4 regions of the Streptomyces sp. NPDC053431 genome follow, and region 2 is predicted to be linked to each of the others. Evidence: riboswitches for the same ligand, from Rfam matches in the RefSeq annotation. Region 2 holds a riboswitch; each other region holds the start of a gene.
The links. Region 2 has a riboswitch for cyclic di-AMP ahead of ACIGXE_RS27875 (transglycosylase family protein). Riboswitches for the same ligand answer to the same signal wherever they lie in the genome.
Positions count from the first base shown of each region.

Region 1: another riboswitch for cyclic di-AMP. It lies ahead of ACIGXE_RS31330 (peptidoglycan DD-metalloendopeptidase family protein); the one in region 2 lies ahead of ACIGXE_RS27875 (transglycosylase family protein).
Region 3: another riboswitch for cyclic di-AMP. It lies ahead of ACIGXE_RS06730 (transglycosylase SLT domain-containing protein); the one in region 2 lies ahead of ACIGXE_RS27875 (transglycosylase family protein).
Region 4: another riboswitch for cyclic di-AMP. It lies ahead of ACIGXE_RS14110 (C40 family peptidase); the one in region 2 lies ahead of ACIGXE_RS27875 (transglycosylase family protein).

Region 1 covers NZ_JBITXX010000018.1:101,502-106,844, reverse strand. The annotation lists gene ACIGXE_RS31350 (aspartate aminotransferase family protein) at 1-842, shown strand, start outside; gene ACIGXE_RS31345 (helix-turn-helix domain-containing protein) at 929-1,558, shown strand; gene ACIGXE_RS31340 (DUF6126 family protein) at 1,578-1,733, shown strand; gene ACIGXE_RS31335 (tyrosine-protein phosphatase) at 1,782-2,579, opposite strand; cyclic di-AMP (ydaO/yuaA leader) riboswitch at 2,919-3,105, shown strand; gene ACIGXE_RS31330 (peptidoglycan DD-metalloendopeptidase family protein) at 3,110-4,057, shown strand; gene ACIGXE_RS31325 (SGNH/GDSL hydrolase family protein) at 4,221-5,015, shown strand; gene ACIGXE_RS31320 (SIMPL domain-containing protein) at 5,305-5,343, shown strand, end outside.
Region 2 covers NZ_JBITXX010000014.1:46,742-52,084, forward strand. The annotation lists gene eno (phosphopyruvate hydratase) at 1-472, opposite strand, end outside; gene ACIGXE_RS27875 (transglycosylase family protein) at 843-1,532, opposite strand; cyclic di-AMP (ydaO/yuaA leader) riboswitch at 1,536-1,709, opposite strand; gene ACIGXE_RS27880 (transglycosylase family protein) at 1,967-2,983, opposite strand; gene ACIGXE_RS27885 (cytochrome P450) at 3,098-4,351, opposite strand; gene ACIGXE_RS27890 (TetR/AcrR family transcriptional regulator) at 4,393-5,010, opposite strand; gene ACIGXE_RS27895 (alpha/beta fold hydrolase) at 5,128-5,343, shown strand, end outside.
Region 3 covers NZ_JBITXX010000002.1:173,754-179,096, reverse strand. The annotation lists gene ACIGXE_RS06735 (ABC transporter permease) at 1-2,525, shown strand, start outside; gene ACIGXE_RS06730 (transglycosylase SLT domain-containing protein) at 2,682-3,509, opposite strand; cyclic di-AMP (ydaO/yuaA leader) riboswitch at 3,514-3,670, opposite strand; gene ACIGXE_RS06725 (MMPL family transporter) at 4,023-5,343, opposite strand, start outside.
Region 4 covers NZ_JBITXX010000004.1:316,681-322,023, reverse strand. The annotation lists gene ACIGXE_RS14135 (8-amino-7-oxononanoate synthase) at 1-1,127, shown strand, start outside; gene ACIGXE_RS14130 (DUF817 domain-containing protein) at 1,215-2,030, shown strand; gene ACIGXE_RS14125 (hypothetical protein) at 2,027-2,293, opposite strand; gene ACIGXE_RS14120 (VOC family protein) at 2,354-2,791, opposite strand; gene ACIGXE_RS14115 (ATP-binding protein) at 2,986-3,423, shown strand; gene ACIGXE_RS14110 (C40 family peptidase) at 3,567-4,043, opposite strand; cyclic di-AMP (ydaO/yuaA leader) riboswitch at 4,047-4,244, opposite strand; gene ACIGXE_RS14105 (hypothetical protein) at 4,560-4,865, opposite strand; gene ACIGXE_RS14100 (ATP-dependent Clp protease proteolytic subunit) at 4,873-5,343, opposite strand, start outside.

The DNA of each region.
Region 1 (5,343 bases), on a different contig from region 2:
AGCTCGGCGACCTCGACGCCCTGGAGCGGGAACTGCGCAAGGGGGACGTGGCCGGCTTCGTCGTCGAACCCATTCAGGGCAAGGGGGTCCACGAGGCCCCGCCGGGCTTCCTGCGCGCCGCCCAGGAGCTGCTCCACCGGCACGGCGCCCTGCTGATCGCCGACGAGGTGCAGACGGGCCTCGGACGGACCGGCGACTTCTACGCGTACCAGCACGAGGACGGCGTCGAGCCGGACCTGGTCTGCGTCGCCAAGGCGCTCTCCGGCGGCTATGTGCCGGTGGGGGCGACCCTCGGCAAGGACTGGATCTTCAAGAAGGTCTACTCGTCGATGGACCGGGTGCTCGTCCACTCGGCCAGCTTCGGGTCGAACGCGCAGGCCATGGCGGCCGGGCTCGCGGTGCTCTCGGTGATGGAGGCCGAGGACACGGTCGCGCACGTGCGCCGGATCGGCGGCCTGCTCGCCGGGCGCCTGCGCGAGCTCGTACCGCGCTACGAGCTGCTGAAGGAGATCCGCGGCCGGGGGCTGATGATCGGCATCGAGTTCGGCCGGCCGACCTCGCTCGGCCTGCGCAGCCGCTGGACGATGCTCCAGGCGGCGCGCAAGGGGCTCTTCGCCCAGATGGTCGTGGTGCCGCTGCTCCAGCGCCACCGCATCCTCACCCAGGTGTCGGGGGACCATCTGGAGGTGATCAAGCTGATCCCGCCGCTGATCATCGACGAGGCGGACGTGGACCGCTTCGTGACCGCCTTCACGGCGGTCATGGACGACGCCCACGGAGGCGGCGGACTGATGTGGGACTTCGGAAAGACGCTGGTCAAGCAGGCCGTCGCACAGCGCTGAGGGCCGGCTGTCCGAATCCGCCCCCATGGTTTTGCCTCTGAGGCAAGAAACTTGCCTCAGAGGCATGACCCTGGCGGAATGGACGCATGGACCACGTCCCCGGGGACCCCGCCCCGGAACCCGCCGCCCCGGACGTCCTGCCGGACGTCGCCCCGCAGCTGCGGGCCCTGCGCCGCCGCAGGGGGCTCACCCTGGAGGCCGCCGCGCAGCGGGCCGGTCTCTCCCCGGCCCACCTCTCCCGGCTGGAGACCGGGAACCGGCAGCCCTCGCTGCCGATGCTGCTCGCCCTCGCCCGTATCTACGGTACGACGGTGTCCGAGCTGCTCGGCGAGCTGCCGCCCGAGCGTGACCCCGTGGTGCGGGCCGGCCGCTCCGAGCCGGTCGAGGCCGACGGCTGGATCTACCGCCAGGCCGGCGGCGCCGGGCGCGCGATGCAGTGCCTCCGCGTCCACGTGCCGTACGCGACCCGCGCGGACATCGTGCGGGTCCACCCCGGCGAGGAGTGGATCCACGTCATCGAGGGCCGGGTGCGGCTCGCGCTCGGCGAGGCCGTGCACGTCCTCGATCCCGGCGACAGCGCGCACTTCGACTCGCTCACCCCGCACCGGATCGGCGCCGCCACCCGCGCCGGGGCCGAGCTGCTCTTCGTCCACACCCTGATGCAGAGCCCCGTCGCCGAGCTGTGCCTCGGTGACGGGACCCCGCACCGGCGCTGACCATCCGAAAGGAACTGCTATGTCCGAGAAGTCCGTACCGGTGACCGGCGAGGAGCGCGGTGCCGGCAAGTTCCCCAAGGGCTTGGCGCTCCGCCTCTTCGCCTACCTGGTCGCGGGGCACCTCTTCGCCGGCTTCCTCTACCTGCTCTTCATGCTCGGCGGGCAGAACCAGTAGCCGGAACCGCCGGGACCGCCGGGACCGGGCTCCCGGGGTCCGCCGTGCCTAGATGTCCGTGAGCAGCCGCTCACGGAGCCGCTCCCGGCTCTCCGGGGAGAGCCCGAGGCCCTGGACGAGGTAGGCGTCCACCGAGCCCCAGGTCGCGTCGATCGTCTCGAAGGCGGCCCGCAGATACTCCACCCGCGCGTCGAAGAGCGGGCTCAGCAGCTCCATCACCTCGGGCGCCATGCCGTCCGGGGCGGTGGAGCTGCGCTGCACCTTGTAGCGGCGGTGCGGGGCGTTCGACTTCAGGTAGTCGGCCTCGATGGCCTCCCGCTCGACGCCGACGGCCAGCAGGGAGACCGCGATGGACAGGCCGGCCCGGTCCTTGCCGGCGGCGCAGTGCATGAGGGCGGGGACGCTGTCCTCGGCCATCGCGTGCAGGACGCGGCTGTGCTCCGCGGTGCGCTCGACCATCATCTTCCGGTAGGAACCGGACATTCGGGCCGCGGCCTTGCCGTCGCCCAGCAGATCGCGCAGCAGCGGCAGGCCGCCCTGGCGCACCATCTCCCAGAACTCCTTGCCGTCGGCCGGGTCGCTCAACGGTATGTTCACGTTCCGCACGCCCGGTAGCGGCACGTCGTCCCCCTCGAAGCGCCGGTCGGCGTCGTTGCGGAAGTCGAAGACGGTGTGCAGGCCCAGGGTGCCCAGGAAGGCGGCGTCCTCGGCGGTGGCGTGGGCCAGATGGCCGCTGCGGAACAGGCGTCCGGGGCGCACGGACCGGCCGTCCACGGTCGGCAGCCCGCCAAGGTCGCGGAAGTTGCGTACGCCGGTGAGCTCGGGCTCGGTCGTCGCTTGCGTCACGGTTGCTCCTGGTCTCGAGATCGGTTCCCGGGGCAATCATCCAGGTGAGGGGCCCCCCACGCACCCCCTCGGGAGGGAATGGGACATCTGTCCGAATTGAGGGTTTCGAGGTAACGCGCCCTGATTCCTTGGCAGATGGGAAGCGGGGCGTGAGCAGCGTCATACACGTGACGGACCGTGCCTGATCGTCTTTTTCAAATTCCCTTCTGGAAAGGCGGATCGAGGGACCGTCATCCACGGAGGGTGACCGGAATTCCCGCCGGATTTCCCGGAATGTGCGAGGGCGGGAAAACAGTGGCTTGTTCCCGTCGACCCCCCTCGTCTAGCGTCGCGCTCACTCCGGACGGACCGCCGAATCCTGCCGCCGCCCGGTTTCCGCACCCACCCGTACACGGCAGGAGCGGGGGACCCAGGTACTTTGCCGATCCCTCGAAGAAGGACGGCTCGGGGTGAAGCCACGCGTCGCGTGGCCGGACATCTCCAGTCCGAACCCGACAGCTCACCTCGCAGGCGACGGAGAGGAATTCGCCATGCCCGCGAAGGGTAAGCACCGCCGTCCCAAGGCCAACCCGATCACCCGCGGGTTCGTCGCCGCCGGCGCCGGAGGCGCCGTCGTCGCCCTCCCGCTCATCGGCGCGACCGGCGCGCACGCCGCCGAGCAGGCCGCCCCGTCCGCCGCCGCGCAGCAGGCCGTCGCCGTCGTGGCGCCCGCCGCCACCCCTGCCAAGGCCCCGTCCGCCCCGAAGACGTACACCGTCGTCCGCGGCGACTACCTGTCCAAGATCGCCACCGAGCACCACCTGGCCGGCGGCTGGCAGAAGCTCTACCGCGACAACCGCCAGGTCATCGGCGGCAACCCGTCGCTGATCCTGCCGGGCATGAAGCTCACCCTCGGCGGCAAGCACGCCGCCAAGGCCGGTCACGAGCACAAGGCCGCCGCCCCGAAGCGCGCGCACCAGAGCTCCGGCGACCAGCAGCGTGCCTCGCGTAGCAGCGAGCGCTCCCCGGACGCGGGCGCCACCGCCGCGACCACCGCCGCCCCGGCCGCCACCTCGTCCGGTGCGACCTCGTCCTCCGGCTGGGTCGCCCCGGTCAGCGGCGGCATCTCCACCCCGTACCGCGCCGCGGGCGCCATGTGGTCCTCCGGCTACCACACCGGCGTCGACTTCATCGCCTCCACCGGCACCACCGTCCACGCGGTCGGCCCCGGCACCGTCTACTCCGCCGGCGACGGCGGCGCCTACGGCAACCAGGTCGTCATCCAGCACGCCGACGGCACCTTCTCGCAGTACGCGCACCTGTCCTCGATATCCGTCTCCGCCGGCCAGACCGTCACCGGCGGCCAGGAGATCGGCCTCTCCGGCGCGACCGGCAACGTCACCGGCCCGCACCTGCACTTCGAGATGCGCACCGGGCCGGAGTACGGCTCCGACATCGACCCGCTGGCCGCCCTGCGTTCGCACGGCGTGAGCATCTGACGTCACGTCAGCGCCCGTCAGGCGCCCGGAGGTCCGGCATCCCTGTGCCGGGCCTCCGGCGTATTCCGGCTTGGGAGAATCTTTATCGGTGGCATATGTCACCCGGCGTCAACCCCTCCTTACGGTCGCGTAGGTCACACCGGGAGAGGAAAGATGTGCTCCCGTGGCAGACGATTCGAGATCAACAGACAAGAACGCATTCGGGTCGTACGCGGCGATCGGTGACAGCTTCACCGAGGGCGTCGGAGATCCCGGGCCCGACGGGGCGTACGTCGGCTGGGCGGACCGGTTCGCGGTCCTGCTCGCCGACCAGCTGCCGGAGCTCGACGGCTTCCGGTACGCCAATCTCGCCGTACGGGGGCGCCTACTGGACCAGATCGTCGCGGAACAGGTCCCGCGCGCGAAGGAACTCGCCCCGGATCTGGTGACGTTCTGCGCCGGCGGCAACGACATCATCCGCCCCGGCACCGACCCCGACGACGTGGCCGAGCGCTTCGAGCGCGCCGTGGCCGACCTCACCTCCGCCGTCGGCACCGTCATGGTGACCACCGGCTTCGACACCCGCGACGTGATCCTGCTCAAGCACCTGCGCGGCAAGATCGCCACCTACAACGGGCACGTCCGGGCCATCGCCGACCGGTACGGCTGCCCGGTGCTCGACCTGTGGTCGCTGAGGTCCGTCCAGGACCGGCGCGCCTGGGACGAGGACCGGCTCCACCTCTCGCCCGAGGGCCACACCCGGGTCGCGCTGCGCGCCGCCCAGGTCCTCGGCCTGCCCGTACCGGCCGACCCGGAGCAGCCGTGGCCGCCGCAGCCGCCGCGCGGCACCCTGGAGGTCCGCAAGGACGACATCCACTGGGCCAAGGAGTACCTGGTCCCGTGGATCGGGCGCCGGCTGCGCGGCGAGAGCTCCGGCGACCACGTCGAGGCCAAGCGCCCCGACCTCATGCCGCTCTAGCCGGCACCTCGACGGACCACCACGGCCCCGGGCGCACGCGCTCCCGGGGCCGTGGAGCGGTACACCCGAGGCCGCACCGGGCCCGTTGGGCACGGCCCGTCCCGGAGGCGCTCCGGAACCCTCCGACGGGTACGGCGATGCCCGCCGCGCCCCGAGCCGATCTTCCGACGGCCTGGTACGGAGAGGTGAAGGACCCGGGCCGCCCAGGAGTGGCGAGCGGATGCGGCGGGCGGCGGCTGGTGGGATGTGCCCGCCGGAGCAACAGCGCCCACCGTCGAAGGGAACGCCCATGACGCCTCGTCACCACCCCGAGGACCCGTCCGCATCG
Region 2 (5,343 bases):
CGTGCGAGCCGCCGTTCAGGATGTTCATCATCGGAACGGGCAGCAGGTGCGCGTTCGGGCCGCCCAGGTAGCGGAAGAGCGGGAGGTCCGAGGCCTCGGAGGCGGCGTGCGCGACGGCGAGGGAGACGCCGAGGATGGCGTTGGCGCCGAGCGAGGACTTGTCCGGGGTGGCGTCCAGGTCGAACATCGCCTGGTCGATCAGACGCTGCTCGGTGGCGTCGTAGCCGACCAGCTCCGGGCCGATCTGCTCGATGACGGCGAGCACGGCCTTCTCCACGCCCTTGCCCTGGTAACGGTTGGGGTCACCGTCGCGGAGCTCGAGGGCCTCGAACGCACCGGTGGAGGCACCGGACGGCACGGCAGCACGGCCGGTGCTGCCGTCGTCGAGGCCGACCTCGACCTCGACCGTGGGGTTGCCTCGGGAGTCCAGGATTTCCCGGGCTACGACGACGTCGATGGACGGCACGAGCATCTCCTTCTGGGATGTGACGCTGGTTGTGACGCATGCGGCAAGGTCTCGTTCGCCTTGCGACAAGAGCCTAACCGGCTCGGGGGCTCCGGCCAGCCGGGCGCCCGCCCCCTGGGACGAAAAAGGACCCGAGGGCAGGTATCTGGGGACGAAACGCCCCGGATCTACCGGAGGGTAACCACGTCGGACCGCCTGGAGCGGCGCCGTGAAGGCGGGTGGAGCCGCGCCATGGAGGCGGGTGGAGCGGCGCCGTGGAGGCGCCTGGAGCCGCGCGCCGTGGAGCCGCGCGGAGCGGAGAAACCCCGGTCCGGAGCGCACGGGGGAAGGGCGCTCCGGACCGGGGTGGTCACTCACCGCGGGAGGGTCGGCAGGCTCACTTGAGGTGGAGCTGCTGGCCCGGGTAGATCAGGTCGGCGTTCTCGACGACGTCCTTGTTCAGCTGGAAGAGCTTCTCCCAGCCGCCCTTGACGCCGTGCGCCGCGGCGATCTTGCTGAGGGTGTCGCCGGCGACGACCTTGTACTCGCCGTCGCCCTTCTTGACCTTCTTGCCGGTCGGGGTGGTGACGGTCTTCTTGGACTCGCTCTTCTTCGGCGCCTGGCGCTGCTCGCTGCGGGTCGCCGGCTGCTCGGTGGTGCGCTGCGGGGCGGCGGGCTTCGGGGCGGCGGTCTCGGCCGAGCCACCGTCGTAGGCGGCGCTGGACAGGCCCACGCCACAGCTCGGCCAGGCACCCTTGCCCTGGCCCGCGAGGACCTTCTCGGCGACGGCGATCTGCTGCGACTTGGAGGCCAGGTCGGCGCGCGCGGCGTAGGCGGTGCCGCCGTACGCGGCCCAGGTGGAGTTGGTGAACTGCAGGCCGCCGTAGAAGCCGTTGCCGGTGTTGATGGACCAGTTGCCGCCCGACTCGCACTGGGCGACGGCGTCCCACTCGGAGGCGGTGGCGGCCGAGGCGGTGCCGGCGGTCATCAGCGGGGCCGCGACGGCGACGCCGGCGACACCGGCGAGCGCGACGACACGGGTGACCTTGGCGGCACGACGGTGCTTGCCCTTGCCGGAAAGCAGCATGGAAGTTCTCCTCACCGACGCCTGCGAGGTGAGCTGTCGGGTTCGGGCGAGTGAGTTGCCCGGCCGCGTGACCTTGCACGCGGCTCCACCCCTAGCCGGTCGCCGGCCGTCTGTCTCAACGGCCGGGGACGGCACCTACCTTGGGTCCCCCGCTCCTGCCTTCGGCGCTTGCGCGACGACTGTTCCCTCCGTCCGGCGGCAGGATTCGGCGTACCGGTCGGTGGGGCCCGCGGTGGCGAGCGGTCACGACCGTAGACACAGACCCCGGGGAAGTTCAAAGTCCATCAACCCGGAAAAATCGCCCCTACTTGCACGCCGTCAGGGGCTGTTTGTGCAGGTGAGGGGCGACCCGAGCAAAGTTTGCGGACGTGACACGCCAGTTCGGGAAGAGAGACCCATGTCTCACTTACGCAGAACGGACATTCACCCCCGAACTACTTAGGAGATTCCGTCAGGCCGAGGTCCAACTCAAGGCTCTGACCAGGGATGATGAGGTCGGGGTCGGAACCGACGGTCTTCTTGTTGGCGCCGTAGAGGGCGGTCCAGCCGCCCGGCAGCCCGTTCTCCTCCGCAATGCCCGACAGACTGTCACCCGGCTTGACGGTGTATTCGTCCGCCTTGTCCGTGGTGCCCGAATTCTCGGTCGTGGCCGTGTCGGTCGCGTCACCCTTCGCCCCGTCAGTCGGCGCGGCGTGTCGCCCGGAATCGGATGAGGTGTCCGGGTTGCCCGGCTCTTCCGGCGCCGCGTCACCCCGGTGCTTGCCGGTGCCCGGCGCGGTCGCGTCCGGCGTACCGGGCGTACCCGGCAGACCCGGCGTCGTGGACGTATCGGGTGTTACGGGCATGCCGGGCGTCACGGGGGAGGTGGGGGTCCCGGGGGTCGAGGTCGCGGGGCCGGTCGGCGTCGCGGGGGTGACCGAGCCGGCCGGGGCCGAGGGCGCCGCGGGGGTCACGGAGGGCTCGACGGTCTCCCGGTCGGAGCCGGCGGGCAGGCCGTCGGTGCGGTTGGACTCGGGGACGGGACCCGTCTTCTGCTTCGGCGTGACACCGGGGCCCGGGTCGACCCCGGGCGCCTTGCCGTCGTTCGTCAGACCGGCGATGGGGGCGCAGGTGGCCCACTGGGTGTCGCCCGCGGCGAGCGCCCGGTCCGCGACGGCGATCTGCTGGGCGCGGCTCGCGAGGTCGGCGCTCGGCGCGTAGGCGAGGCCGCCGTGGCGTTCCCAGCTCTCCTGGGAGAACTGCAGGCCGCCGTAGAGCCCGTTGCCGAAGTTGGCGCTCCAGGCGCCGCCCGACTCGCACTCGGCGACCCGGTCCCATGTCGTCGCGTCGGCGGCGGAGGCGGAGCCGGTGGCGAGCAGTGGCAGCGCCATGGCCGAGCCGGTGACTCCCGCCGCGACGACGAGCGCGGGAGCCTGGCGGGGTCTGCGGTGACGTCCGTTCCCGGAGCGCATGCGGAGTGCCTTTCGCGTGACAGCTGAGACTGCGGGTGAAAGTAGCGGCATTCGAACGTGAGTCACAAGTCGATGCAGCGGAGATCACGCGAAGATCACATTCTTGACGGCCCGTCAGCTCCGCGGGTCTTTGTGGGAAGGCGTGAACTCCACCGGAAGGGTGCGTAGGCCACGCATGATGAGCCCACCCCGCCACCGCAGTTCCGCGGGATCGGCCCCAAGTCGCAGGTCCGGAAGGCGAGTCAGCAGCGTCGCGAGCGCGGTCTGCCCCTCCAGACGGGCGAGCGGCGCACCCAGGCAGTAGTGGATGCCGTGCCCGTACCCCAGGTGCTGGTTGTCACGCCGCGCCAGATCCAGCACGTCCGGCTCCGCGAACCGCGCCGGGTCCCGGTCGGCGGCGGCGAGCACCACGAGGACCGGGTCGCCGGCCGGGATCCGCTGCCCGCCGACGGTCAGCGCCTCGGTGGCGAACCGCCAGGTGGCCAGCTCAACGGGCCCGTCGTACCGCAGCAGCTCCTCGACGCCGGTCTCCAGGAGCCCGCGCTCCCCCGCCGCGAGCGACTCCTGCAGCCGGGCCCGCTGCCCCGGGTCGCGCAGCAGCGCGTACACCCCGTTGCCGATCAGGTTGACGGTGGTCTCGAAGCCGGCGAAGAGCAGGATGAAGGCCATGGCGGCGGCCTCGTTCTCGGTCAGGTGCTCACCGTGGTCCGAGGCCTTGATGAGCCCGGAGATCAGGTCGTCCCCCGGCTCTCCCCTCTTCTTGTGGATGAGCTCCAGGAGGTAGCCGCGCATCTTCTTCACCGAGCGCGCGACCCCGCCCCGCGGCCCGCCGCCGTGCCGGATCATCATCCCGGCCCAGTCCCGGAAGTCGTCCTGGTCCTCGCGCGGCACCCCGAGCAGGTCGCAGATGGCGTAGATGGGGAGCGGGAAGGCGAACTCGTGGATCAGGTCGGCCTCGCCCCGCTCCGCGAAGCCGTCGATCAGCCGGTCGGTCAGCTCCTGCACCCGCGGCGCGAACTCCGCCACGCGGCGCGGCGTGAACGCCTTCGACACCAGCCGGCGCAGCCGGGTGTGGTCCGGCGGGTCGATGTTGAGCAGATGCGTCATCAGCTCGGCCTTGCGCTCGCCCGGGATGCCCGTCTTCCCCTTGGCGTGCGCCGGCTCGTCGTGGTGCGCCGGGTTCTTCGAGAGCCGCTGGTCCGCCAGCGCCTGCCGCGCGTCCGCGTACCGGGTCACCAGCCAGGCCTCCACCCCGCTGGGCAGCGTGGCCTTGTGCACGGGCGCGTGCTCGCGCAGCCAGGCGTACGCGGGATACGGATCGGTGGCGAACTCCCAGGTGAAGAGCTCGGGGGCGGGGGGCGTGCTCATGCTCCGACCGTACAAGGGGACGGGCGGGCGCTCGCGCCGGGTCAGCGGTAGGCGGCGAGGAAGACGCGGACGGCGGCGTCGGCGTAGCCGTCGAGCTCCTCCGGCGCGAAACCCTCCTGCGAGCCGCAGAACATCACCCGGTTCACGGGGACGGAGGTGATGAGCCAGGTGAAGTGGTTGGCGGCGAGCACCGCGTCGTCGCCGAGCCGGCTCAGGAGCCCCCGCCGCCCGAGCTCCGCGAGGCTCCCGGCGAGCAGCGCGTGGACGCGCTCGGGCCCCCGCTCGTAATAGGTGCGGCCGAGGTCGGGAAAGCGGTCGGCCTCGGCGATGACGAGCCGGCGCAGCTGGAGCAGCCGCGGCCGGGTGAGGATCGTGACGAACTGCCGGGCGAGCGCGGTGAGGTCCCGTTCCAGGTCCGAGGTCTCGGCGAGGGAGCCGGTGACGTCGCTGAAGAGTTCGTCGATCCGGTCGAGTCCGCCGTGGATGATCTCGGCGAACAGCGACTCCTTGTCGGCGAAGTGCTTGTACACGGTCTGCTTGGACACCGCCGCCAGCTTCGCGATGTCGTCCATGCTCGTGCCCGAGTACCCCTTGGTCAGGAACACCGTGGTGGCGGCCTCCAGGATCGCCTGATGCTTGAGCGCCGAGCGGCTGTCCATCCTCTGCTCCTTCTCCTTCTCGGTTCGCACCCCCCTCCCGGAACAGTACTGGACTGACCAGTACTCACGTGAGTACTGTACCGTCCAGTTCCCAAGTCGAGGGGGAAGGGTTCCTTCATGCACGAGAACAGCAAGAGCGACGAGAACCGCGCGGTGAAGACGGTGGTCTCCGCCGACGGCACCGCCATCGCCTACGAGCGGCAGGGCTCCGGCCCCGCCGTCGTCCTCGTCGGCGGCGCCTTCATGACCCGCGGCGACTCCGCCGGCCTCGCCGCGCTGCTCGCCGAGCGCTTCACGGTGATCACCTACGACCGGCGCGGCCGCGGCGACAGC
Region 3 (5,343 bases), on a different contig from region 2:
GCGTCCTGGCCTGGCAGATGGACTTCGACGACGCCGCCCGGTTCGGCGCACCGAACGGGAGCTCCGGTCTCGCCGGGCCGAACCCCGAGCCCGGCGAGGTCGTGATCAACGCGGCGCTGGCGCAGTCCCTGCGGGCGGGAGCCGGTGACCCCGTCACGCTCTACCTGTTCGGCACTCCGCAGACCTACCGCGTGGAACGCGTGGTGCCGGAGCAGGGCCTGGCCGGCGTGGGCCTGGGCGGCAGGCTGAACCGCGACGCGTTCCTGGCGCCGGGAACCCTGGACGCCGCGGCGCGCGCCGCCGGGACGGAGCCCCGGTCGGTCACGTTCGTGTCCAACCGTGGCGGCGTGGAGCGGGGCGAGACCCTGACCCCGCGCGTGACCGAGGACATCCGCGAGGCGCTGGGCCCGCTCGCCGGCCAGGCGGCGGTCGACACCCCGAAGCACACGGTGCTGCGGGACGCCCGGCAGGCCGGGGACTCGCTCGGCGCGCTGTTCCTGATGATCGGCAGCTTCAGCATCATCGCGGGCGCCCTGCTGCTGGTGAACATCTTCGTCATGCTCGGCGAGGAGCGGAAGACCCAGATGGGCATGGTGCGGGCCATCGGCATGAAGCGTTCACGCCTGGTCGGCTCCTTCACCCTCGAAGGGGCGGTGTACGCGCTGCTGTCGGCCCTGCCAGGGGTGGCCATCGGGGTCGCCGTGGGCTGGGGCGTCGCCGTGGTGGCCGCGGAGATCTTCAGCGGCTGGTCGGTCGGCGGCAGCAGCATCCGGATCGCGTTCGCCGTCACGCCGACCAGCATCCTCAACGGGGTGGCCATGGGCCTGCTCATCGCGTTCGCCGCGATCCTGGCCACCAGTGTGCGCATCAGCAGGTTCAACATCATCGCCGCCATCCGCGACCTGCCGTCGACGCCCGGCCGGCGCCCGCGCCGCAGGCTGCTCGTCGTGTGCAGCGTCCTGTCGATCCTGTTCGCGCTCGCGGCCGTGCCGGCGATCGCTCGCAGCCAGGCCGACGCCACCTACCTCATGCCGGCGCTCGCGCTCGCGTTCGCCACCCCTGCCCTGATGCGCGTGATGCCCCGGCACGCCGCCACCACGCTCGTGGCGGGCGCGGTGCTCGCGTGGACCCTTCTGGCACCGGTCCTGCGCCCCCGGATCTTCGACACGCCCTCCATGTCCGTGTACGTCATCCAGGGAGCCCTCGCCGCGTTCTCCGCGGTCGTGCTCGTCAGCGACAACCAGAAGGCCCTGCTCCGCCCCGTGCGGCGTCTGCTCGAGCGGCCCTCGGAGTCGGGGCTGGCGGCGCGCCTCGCGGTCGCCTACCCCCTGGCGAAACGTTTCCGTACGGGCGCCACGCTCGTGATGTACACGCTGATCGTGTTCGTCCTCGTCCTGCTGACGGAGATCTCCGGGATCCTGCGCGCCGGCGTCGACGGAGTCGTCACCGACGCCACGGCCGGGTACTCGCTGCGGCTCGACTACAACCCCCAGGTCGCGGGCGACCGGCTCGTCGCCGAGCTGCGCAACGGCCCGTCGGCCGCCCGGATCTCCGCCGTCACACCGCTGCTCAACGCCGCCGGCCGGGCCACCGACCCCGGGCACCGCAGCACCCAGCCGCTGGACGTCGCGGCCGTGGGGGTGCCGGACGGCGCGATCACCGGCATCACCTTCCGGGAGCGGCTGCCCGGGCTCGCGGACGACGCGGCGGTCTGGCACGCGCTCGCCACCGACCCTCGGTACGTCGTCCTGGACGGCTTCTTCGGCAGCACCGGCGGCCCGGCCGGCGACTACTACGACCCGGGCGACACCCTCACCGTCACCGACCCGCGGACCGGCCGCAGCGAGCAGAAGGTCATCGCCGGGGTGCTCGACAACGGCATGGTCTTCTACCCCGGTACCGGCGCCAGTTCGACGACCTACCCCGTCGTCATGGGAGAGCGGAGCATCCGCGAGCTCTACGGCGACCAGGCGCAGAACGCCTCCGCCCTCGTCAGCACCCGCCCCGGCACCTCCGCGGACGACCTGGCCGCCCAGGTGCAGGGCGAGCAGCTCCGGTCCAGCCTGGTGGCCACCCCGATCGCATCCGAGATCCGCCACCAGTTCGACTCCAGCACCGCCTTCTTCCGCCTCATGCAGGGCTTCCTCGCCCTGGGCCTCGGCGTGGGCATCACCGGCCTCGGCGTCGTCATGGTCCGGGCCGTACGCGAACGCCGCCGCACCATCGGCATCCTGCGGGCCCTCGGCTTCCGGGCGCGCACCGTGCAGCGGTCCTTCCTCTGGGAGAGCGCCTTCGTCGCCTCGGAGGGGATCGTGCTCGGTTCCCTCCTCGGCGTCCTCACGACCTGGCTCATGTACCGCAACAGCGCCGCCTTCGAAGGCCTCGAGGGCGGGTTCCCGCTGGAGTGGACCAGCATCTGCGCCCTGGCCGCGGCCACCTTCGCCGCATCCCTCCTGGCCACCGTGGGCCCGGCCCGCCGGGCCGCCGCCATCCGCCCGGCCCGCGCGGTCCGCGTCGCGGACTGAACCGACGGCTCCCGGCCCCCGCGGATCGCCACCCCGCCGCCGTCAGCCCCACCGGGTCCGAGGCCCTCGACCGGGACCCGCACGTACGACGGTGCTCCCGTACCCCGGTCGGCCGGGGTACGGGAGCACCGTGTGCTGTCAGCGGGTGCGCCGGGGTCAGTAGGCGCCGAAGACGTTGTCGATGGAGCCGTAGCGGTCGGCCGCGTAGTTGCAGGCCGCCGTGATGTTGGCGACCGGGTCGTACGGGTCGTTGGCCGTGCCCGGGACGTGGTAGGCCTGGAAGGTCGGGTCGATCACCTGGAGCAGGCCCTTGGAGGGGGTGCCGGCCAAAGCGTTGGAGTCCCAGTTGTTGATGGCCAGCGGGTTGCCCGACGACTCGCGCATGATGTTGCGGTAGATGCCGTCGTAGCTGCCGGGGATGCCCTGCTTGGCCATGATGTCCAGGGCCTCGCGGATCCAGCCGTCGAGGTTGTCGGGGTACGAGGTCGCCTTCGCCGGGGCCGCGGCCTGGACCACGGTGCCCGCGCTCGCGCCCGTCTTGGTGCTCGCCGCCGTCCCGGTACGGGCGGTCGGGGGCTTCGCCCCCGAGAGCGCCGCGCCCCGGGCGTCGACGGTCAGCCGCAGGCCGGGGCGGATGAGACCCGGGTCGGCGCCGACGGCGCGCCGGTTGTCCTGGTAGACCTTCTTCCAGCCGCCCTTCACCGAATACTTGCGGGCGATCTTCGAAAGGGAGTCGCCGGCGACCACGGAATAACGGACCGTGGCGGGCGCCTTCGCCAGCTGCGTGGCTTGCGCCACCTGCGCCACGCGAACCGTCGCCTTTTCGACTGCGACGGTGTGCGCCGCCTGCGGCGTGACCGCGCCCGCGGTCGTCGCGCCGGCCAGGGGCAGGGCCAGCGCGGCGCTGCCGGTGAGACCGGCGGCGGCGATGCCGCGGGTGAGCGGAGACTTCTTGGTGCGACGGTGCTTGCCGTTTCCACGCATGGCGGGGTCCTCTCCTCCGCCTGCGAGGTGAGCTGTCGGGTTCGGGCAGGAGATGCCCGGCCGCGCTGGAGGCACGGCTTCACCCCGAGCCGTCCCCGGAGTCCGGGACCGGCGGCAAACCTGGGTCCCCCGCTCCTGCCGGAAGTGGTCGTGTGTGCGGTTCCCGGTCGGCGGCAGGATTCGGCGTTTCCGTCCGGTTGCCGGGTGACCGTAAGCGAATTCATCCGGCGAGAACAAGACGGAAATTAATCAAAGCAAATGGATCATTCGAGGAAATATAAAGGATCATTCCTCTCATTCATCCGCGCCGCGCCAACGCCTCTTCACCGGCTCGCATCTGACGTCGCGCCAGCATTCCCCGGCCCGGAATAGCCGTGACCCATCTCACTCAGCCCCACCCTCATGCCCTTACGGCACAGAAATAGCTCCAATGCCGGAATTCCTTCAGCATTCCGGCATTGGAGCTTAATAGAGTGACATCTACCTCTTTGTCCGAATGTGCACGCGCGGTGCTCAGTGGGCCGGCTCGCGGCCCCGCTCCTCGTCCTGCTCCAGGGCCGCCTCCCCCTCGGTGTCGAGGTGCGGGAGGATGCGGTCGAGCCAGTGGGGGGTCCACCAGGCGTGCCGGCCCAGCAGGGTCATCACGGCGGGCACGAGCAGGAGCCGGACGACGGTCGCGTCGATGAGCACGCTCACCGCGAGTCCCAGGCCGAGCATCTTGATGACGATGTTGTCGGACACGATGAAGGCCGCGAAGACGCTCACCATGATCAGCGCGGCACAGGTGATGACCCTCGCGGTGATCTCCAGGGCGTGGGCCACACTCGCCTCGGCGTCGCCGGTGCGCAGCCACGCCTCGCGGACCCGGGACAGCAGGAAGATCTCGTAGTCCATGCTGAGGCCGAAGACGATGGCGAACATCATCATCGGCACGTAGCTCTCGATGGGCACCTTGCCGGAGACGCCGAGGGCGGGGCCGCCCCAGCCCCACTGGAAGACGGCCACGACGACGCCGTAGGAGGCGGCGATGGACAGCACGTTGAGGACGGCGGCCTTGAGGGCCACGAGGAGCCCTCGGAAGACGATCAGGATGACCAGGAAGGCGAGCGCCACGACGACCGCGATGATCAGCGGCAGCCGGCTGGAGACGATGTCCAGGAAGTCGACCTGGGCGGCCGTGGTCCCGGTGACGTAGGTCTTCGCGTCCGTGCCGGACACCGCCTGCGGCAGCACGTCGTCGACGAGGTGGTTGGTGAGCTGGGTGGTCTTCTCGTCCTGCGGGGAGGCGACCGAGTAGGCGGTGCCGATCAGCACGTCACCGTCGGGAGTGGGCTGCAAGGGGGTGATGGAGGCCGCGTCGGGCACGTTCGTGAGCGACTGCTGGAGCTTGCTCGCGAGCGCCGATCGATCGCCGGCCGGGACCGCGGTCTGGTCCACCACGACGGTCAGGGGCCCGTTGGCCCCGGGCCCGAAGGCCGTGGAGATCAGGTCGTAGGCGCGCCGGTCGGTGAACGACTTGGGGTCGGCGCCGTCGCCGATGTGGCCGAGCTGGATGAAGAACAGCGGGATGGCCAGGATCACCAGGGTGACGACCCCGCCGACCAGGAAGTACCAGGGCCGCCGCTCCACCCGCTGGGCGTACCGGTGCCAGGTGCCGTGCGCGGGGGCGCTGGGCTCGGCGTCGGTCTCCGCGACGGGTTTGCGCACGTGGTAGCGGTCGATGCGGCGTCCGACGAGTCCGAGCATGGCCGGGACGAGGGTGAGCGCGGCGACGACCGCGGTGACGACCGTGAAGGCGGCCGCCAGGCCGAGTTTGCCGATGAAGGTGACGCCG
Region 4 (5,343 bases), on a different contig from region 2:
AGGCCGCGGCACGGCAGCGCGCGGAGGCGGGGCTCGTACGGACACTGCGGCCCCGGCCGGCCGAGTCGGAACTGCTCGACCTCGCGAGCAACGACTACCTCGGCCTCACCCGCCGCCCGGAGATCACCGAGGCTGCGGCCGAGGCGGCCCGACGCTGGGGCGCGGGATCCACCGGCTCGCGGCTCGTCACCGGCTCGACCCGGCTTCACGCCCGCCTGGAGCGCGAACTCGCCGAGTTCTGCGGCTTCGAGGCGGCGCTCGTCTTCTCCTCCGGCTACACCGCGAACCTCGCGGCGCTCACCGCGCTCTCCGCCCGGGACGGCCTGATCGTCTCGGACGCGGGCAACCACGCCTCGATCGTCGACGGCTGCCGGCTGTCCCGGGCCGAGACGGCGGTGGTCCCGCACGCCGACCCCGAGGCCGTCGCCAAGACGCTCGGCGCGCACCCGGACCGCCGGGCGATCGCGGTCAGCGACTCCGTCTTCTCGGTCGACGGCGACAAGGCGCCCCTCACGGCGCTCGCGGAGGCCTGCCGGGCGCACGGCGCGGGCCTGGTCGTCGACGACGCGCACGGTCTCGGGGTGCTCGGTGCCGGCGGACGCGGCGCCCTCCACGAGGCGGGGCTGGCGGGCGACCCGGACGTCGTCGCGACCCTCACCCTCTCCAAGTCGCTGGGCAGCCAGGGCGGTGCGGTGCTCGGCCCGGCCCGGGTGATCGAGCACCTGGTGAACGCGGCCCGCACCTTCATCTTCGACACCGGACTCGCCCCCGCCGCCACGGGCGCCGCTCTCGCGAGCCTGCGGCTGATCGTGGCCGAACCGGCCCTCGCGGACCGGGCGCGCACGGTCGCGACCACGCTCCACCGCCTCCTCACCGAGGCCGGGCTGACCGCCGTGCGCCCCGACGCCGCCGTGGTCTCGGTCCGCGCCCCGGGCCCGAACGAGGCCCTCCGCTGGGCCGCCGACTGCCGGGAACTCGGTGTGGCCGTCGGCTGCTTCCGCCCCCCGTCCGTCCCGGACGGCATCTCGCGGCTTCGCCTGACGGCCCGCGCCGACCTCACGGAGGCGGAGATCGAGCGCGCGGTCACGACCATCGTCCGCACGGCACCGGAGGGCGCGAGGGCCTGAGCCCCCGCCGGCGGCCGGGCGCGGGCAGCGGCTCGGTGCCCGCCGCCCGCAACCGGGCCGGTCGTCAGGCTCGTCCTACAGCGCATCATGCTGAGCCTGAACGCGCCCTTCACCGACCTGCTGACCTCGTCCTTCCGCCGCCTGCTCGCCTTCGCCTGGGGGCAGACCCGGGCCTGCGCCTTCGCGATCGCGCTGCTGTCGGGGGTGGCGGCGTCCACGCTGCTGCCCGGGCTCCCGGTGGCCCGCTACGACCTGCTCGTCGTCTACGGCGTGCTGCTCACCCTGCTCTTCTGGCTGCGCGGCTGGGAGTCGGGGCGGGACGTCGCCGTCATCGCCGTCTGCCATGTCATCGGCCTGGCGTTCGAGCTGGTGAAGGTGGCGCTCGGCTCGTGGAGCTACCCCGAACCGGCCGTGCTCAAGTTCGCCGGCGTCCCGCTGTACGGAGGGTTCCTCTACGCGGCCGTCGGGAGCTACGTCTGCCGGGCGTGGCACCTCTTCGACCTCGAGCTGGTGCGCTACCGGCCCCGGGCGACGGCGGTGGTGGCCGCGGCGATCTACGTGAACTTCTTCACCCACCACTGGCTGCCGGACGCCCGCTGGCCGCTCGCCGCGCTGCTGCTGGCCGTCACGGCGGGCACCTCCGTGCGGTTCACGGTGCGCGGTGCCCGCCTGCGGATGCCGCTGGCCCTGTCCTTCGTGCTGATCGGCTTCTTCCTGTGGCTGGCGGAGAACCTCGCCACGTACGTGGGCGCCTGGCGCTACCCGTACCAGCTCCACGGGTGGCAGCCCGTCGGCGTGGAGAAGTTCGGCGCCTGGTCGCTGCTGATCAGCATCACGTTCGTCCTGGCGGCGGCCACCCGCCCCCGCCCCGCGGCCGGGACCCGGGCCCTGGCGTCTAACTAGGAGTCGCCTTCCTCGACGTCGCCGTCCCCGGCCTCGCCCCTGCGCCCGTGGGGGCGGCGCTGTTCCTCGCGGCCCAGGCCGGGGGACTGGCGCTTGGCGCCCATGCCGTGCGCGTCGGGCGCGGTGTCGCCGCGGCGGCCGCGTACCGCCTCCTCGGCCTCCTGGCGGGCCTCGGCGTCACCGCTCTCGCCGACGGCCTCGGACGGTGTGGTGCGGGGCGGCGCGTCCGCGGGAAGGGTGCGCCGGCGCTCGTGGTGGCTCATGCTCGTCCTCCGTGTGCGTACGGACGATGGGTGGGACGTGGATGCGGCTGCCCGGTGGCCTCACGCGGAAACACCGGGCGCCGCGGCGAGCACGAAGGGGTGGCCGGCCGGGTCCGTGCAGCGCCGCACGGCGGTGCGCCGGTCGAGGCGGGTGCCGTCGACCTCGGCCGCCACCGGCCGCGCGCCCAGGCTGATGGCCTCGCGTTCGGCCTCGTCGAGGGCGTCGGGGGCGACCAGGATCCATAAGTGGGCCTGCTGGGAGTCCTCCGGCCGTGGCCAGCTGGGCGGAGCCTGGCCGGGGTCGCGGTGGATGCCGAGGACGACGCCCCCGGGGGAGCAGATCAGGAGCAGGTCGGGGTCGCCCTCGGCCGGTTCGGCGGTGCCGCCCAGCAGGGCGGCGTAGAAGCGGGCGAGGGGCTCGGGATCGCTGCTGTCCAGGACGAGGACGGTGCTCTTGGAGACGGGGTGCCGGGAGACGGTGTTGTCGGAGAGGGTCATACGGCTCGTGTGCCCGCTCAAGGGCCTTACAGGCACGCCGAGTCCGCATCCGGCCGCCGCGCGCACGGTTCACCGCTTCGGGCGACAGATATCCGCATATCTTCGCCGATCGACGTCCAGGCCGGCCCGATCGGTGGCACTCTGACGCGAAGCGCAATCCGGGCGGGGCCCGGTGGGAAAGGGACGGCGTCGCCATGGCAGACCACCAGGAAGCAACCGTCACGCTGCCGAGCGATCCGGCCTCGGTCTCCGCCGCCCGGAGGTACGTCGCCGAGGTGCTCACCTCCTGGGGGCTCGGGAGCGCGAGCGACACGGCGGACACGGTCCGGCTGATCGTCTCCGAGCTGGCGACCAACGCGGTGCAGCACACCTTCGGCCGGTCGCCCACCTTCACCGTCGACGTGCGCCTGGAACGCGACGAGCGGCTGCACATCGGCGTGACCGACAGCCACCCGCGGTGGCCCCGGCGCCTCCCGGCGGCCGTCCAGCAGGACAACGGGCGCGGCATGGTCATCATCCGCTCGCTGACCGCCGAGGCCGGCGGCCGCCTCGCGGTGACGCCGACGGCCGAGGGCGGCAAGACGGTCCGGATCAGCCTCCCCTGGACGGCGGCGACGCTGACGCCTCGATAGGGACGCTGACGCCCCGACAGGGCGGGCCGCCCCCGGGACCGCCCGCCCCCGCGCGCGCCGACCCCGGGGACGGGAGTCGTGGGGGCGGGGGCCGCGGAACGGGCCCGGTGGGCGCCGGGCGGCGGGCGCGGCGGGATCCGCGGTCAGCGGACGCGGCCGTAGAGCACCTTGGCCGACCAGATCTTGTCGAGCTTCACCCACGAACCGGTCTTCGGGGAGTGCCAGATCTTGTTGTTACCCGCGTAGATTCCGACGTGGTACACCCTTCCACCGGAATGGAAGAAGACGAGGTCCCCCTTCTGGCGGCTGGACGCCGCGATGTGCCGGGTCTTGTTGTACTGCTGCTGCGCGGTGCGGGGCAGCGTCTTGCCCGCCTTCTTGTACGAGTAGAGCGTGAGGCCCGAGCAGTCGAACCTGGTGGGGCCCGTAGCGCCGTACTTGTAAGGCGATCCCTTCTTCGAGGCGGCGACGCTCAGGGCCGTGTCGGCGTACGAGGTCGCGGCCTGGGCCTCCGGCGCCGCTCCTGGGGCGAGCAGCGTGCCGCCCACGGCGGCGAGGGTGAGAGCCGAGACGGCTCCGGCCCGGGACAGCAGGGACGGGACATGAATCTGCGCAGTCATGCGCAACCCTTCGTCAGCCGCCTGTGAAGGATGACCTGTCGGGTTCGGGCAGGCGAAGATGCCCGGCCGCGGCTGCGGCTTCACCCCGAGGGCCGTCACCCTTGCGGGCACGTCCCGTGTTGCTCGGGTCCTCCACTCCTGCCGATCCACTCCTGTCGACCAGACGTCCGGGACGGCGGCAGGACTCGGCGTCCGCCCGGACCGCCCCGCCTCGGGTGGCGGGGGCTTGTCGTCGACAGGGATCTTGACCCACACCTAGGGCGAAATCCGAGCTGAAACGGCCATATGTGAGGCTCCTCACGACTGATCCATTCGAGTGGACAGTCGGGTTTCGCGATCTTCGGAGGTTTGGCCGACGACCCCGTCACCAGCGATGGAATGCCCGATTCCGCTAGATGTGTACACCTGTTGCGCAACTTACCTGAGCTCCATGTCGATTCGTCGACTACGCCGAACGGGGGAGCGATTCTGCGTCGCGCATGCCCCGTGTGGACCTCGACACGACACGCGGTGTTGTCAACTCGCCTGCTCTCCGGGGAGGGTGACGCGCCCTGAGCGCCGCTCGCCGTCCAACACCCTTAGCGCGCGCGTCAATGTGGCCACGTGGACCTCGCTCTCGCCCCGCATATGCATGAGCGTCAGGGCGTCCCGGAGCGCCGTCGCGCGTCCTATCAGGGCCTGGGCGGCTCGCAGGGCCCCATAGGTATGCGAGGACCTGGATGGATTGATTCTTCCCAGCAGGTCGACGACTTCGAGGTACGCGTCCACGAACTCGCTCTCGGCGCGCGTCAGCGCGGGGAGCGGCGGCAGCTCCGGGACCATGGCCGGCTCACCCCTCGTCGGCGGTGCCGGCGGACCCGCGGCGGCTCTGCACGACGTGGTCGACCAGGCCGTACGCGCGCGCCTCCGTGGCGTCGAGCACGGTGGTCCGGTCGATGTCGGCGTCGACCCGGCCGCGGTCCCGCCCGGTGTGCGCGGCGAGCAGTCCGGCGACCAGCGCGCGCTGTCGCAGCAATTCCCGCGCGTGGATGTCGAGATCGCTGGGCTGACCCCGCAACGGCTCGTCCAGCGTGGGCTGCTGGAGGACGATCCTGGCCCCGGGCAGCGCGAGCCGCCGGCCCGGGGAGCCGGCCGCGAGCAGCACCGCCGCGGGCCCGACGGCCTGACCGAGGCAGATGGTCTCCACCTCGCACGAGACCGTGCCGATCGTGTCGTAGATCGAGGTCATCGCGCTGATCGAGCCGCCGGGGGAGTTGATGTAGAGGCTGATCACCTGCTCCGGGGCGGCGTGGTCGAGGTG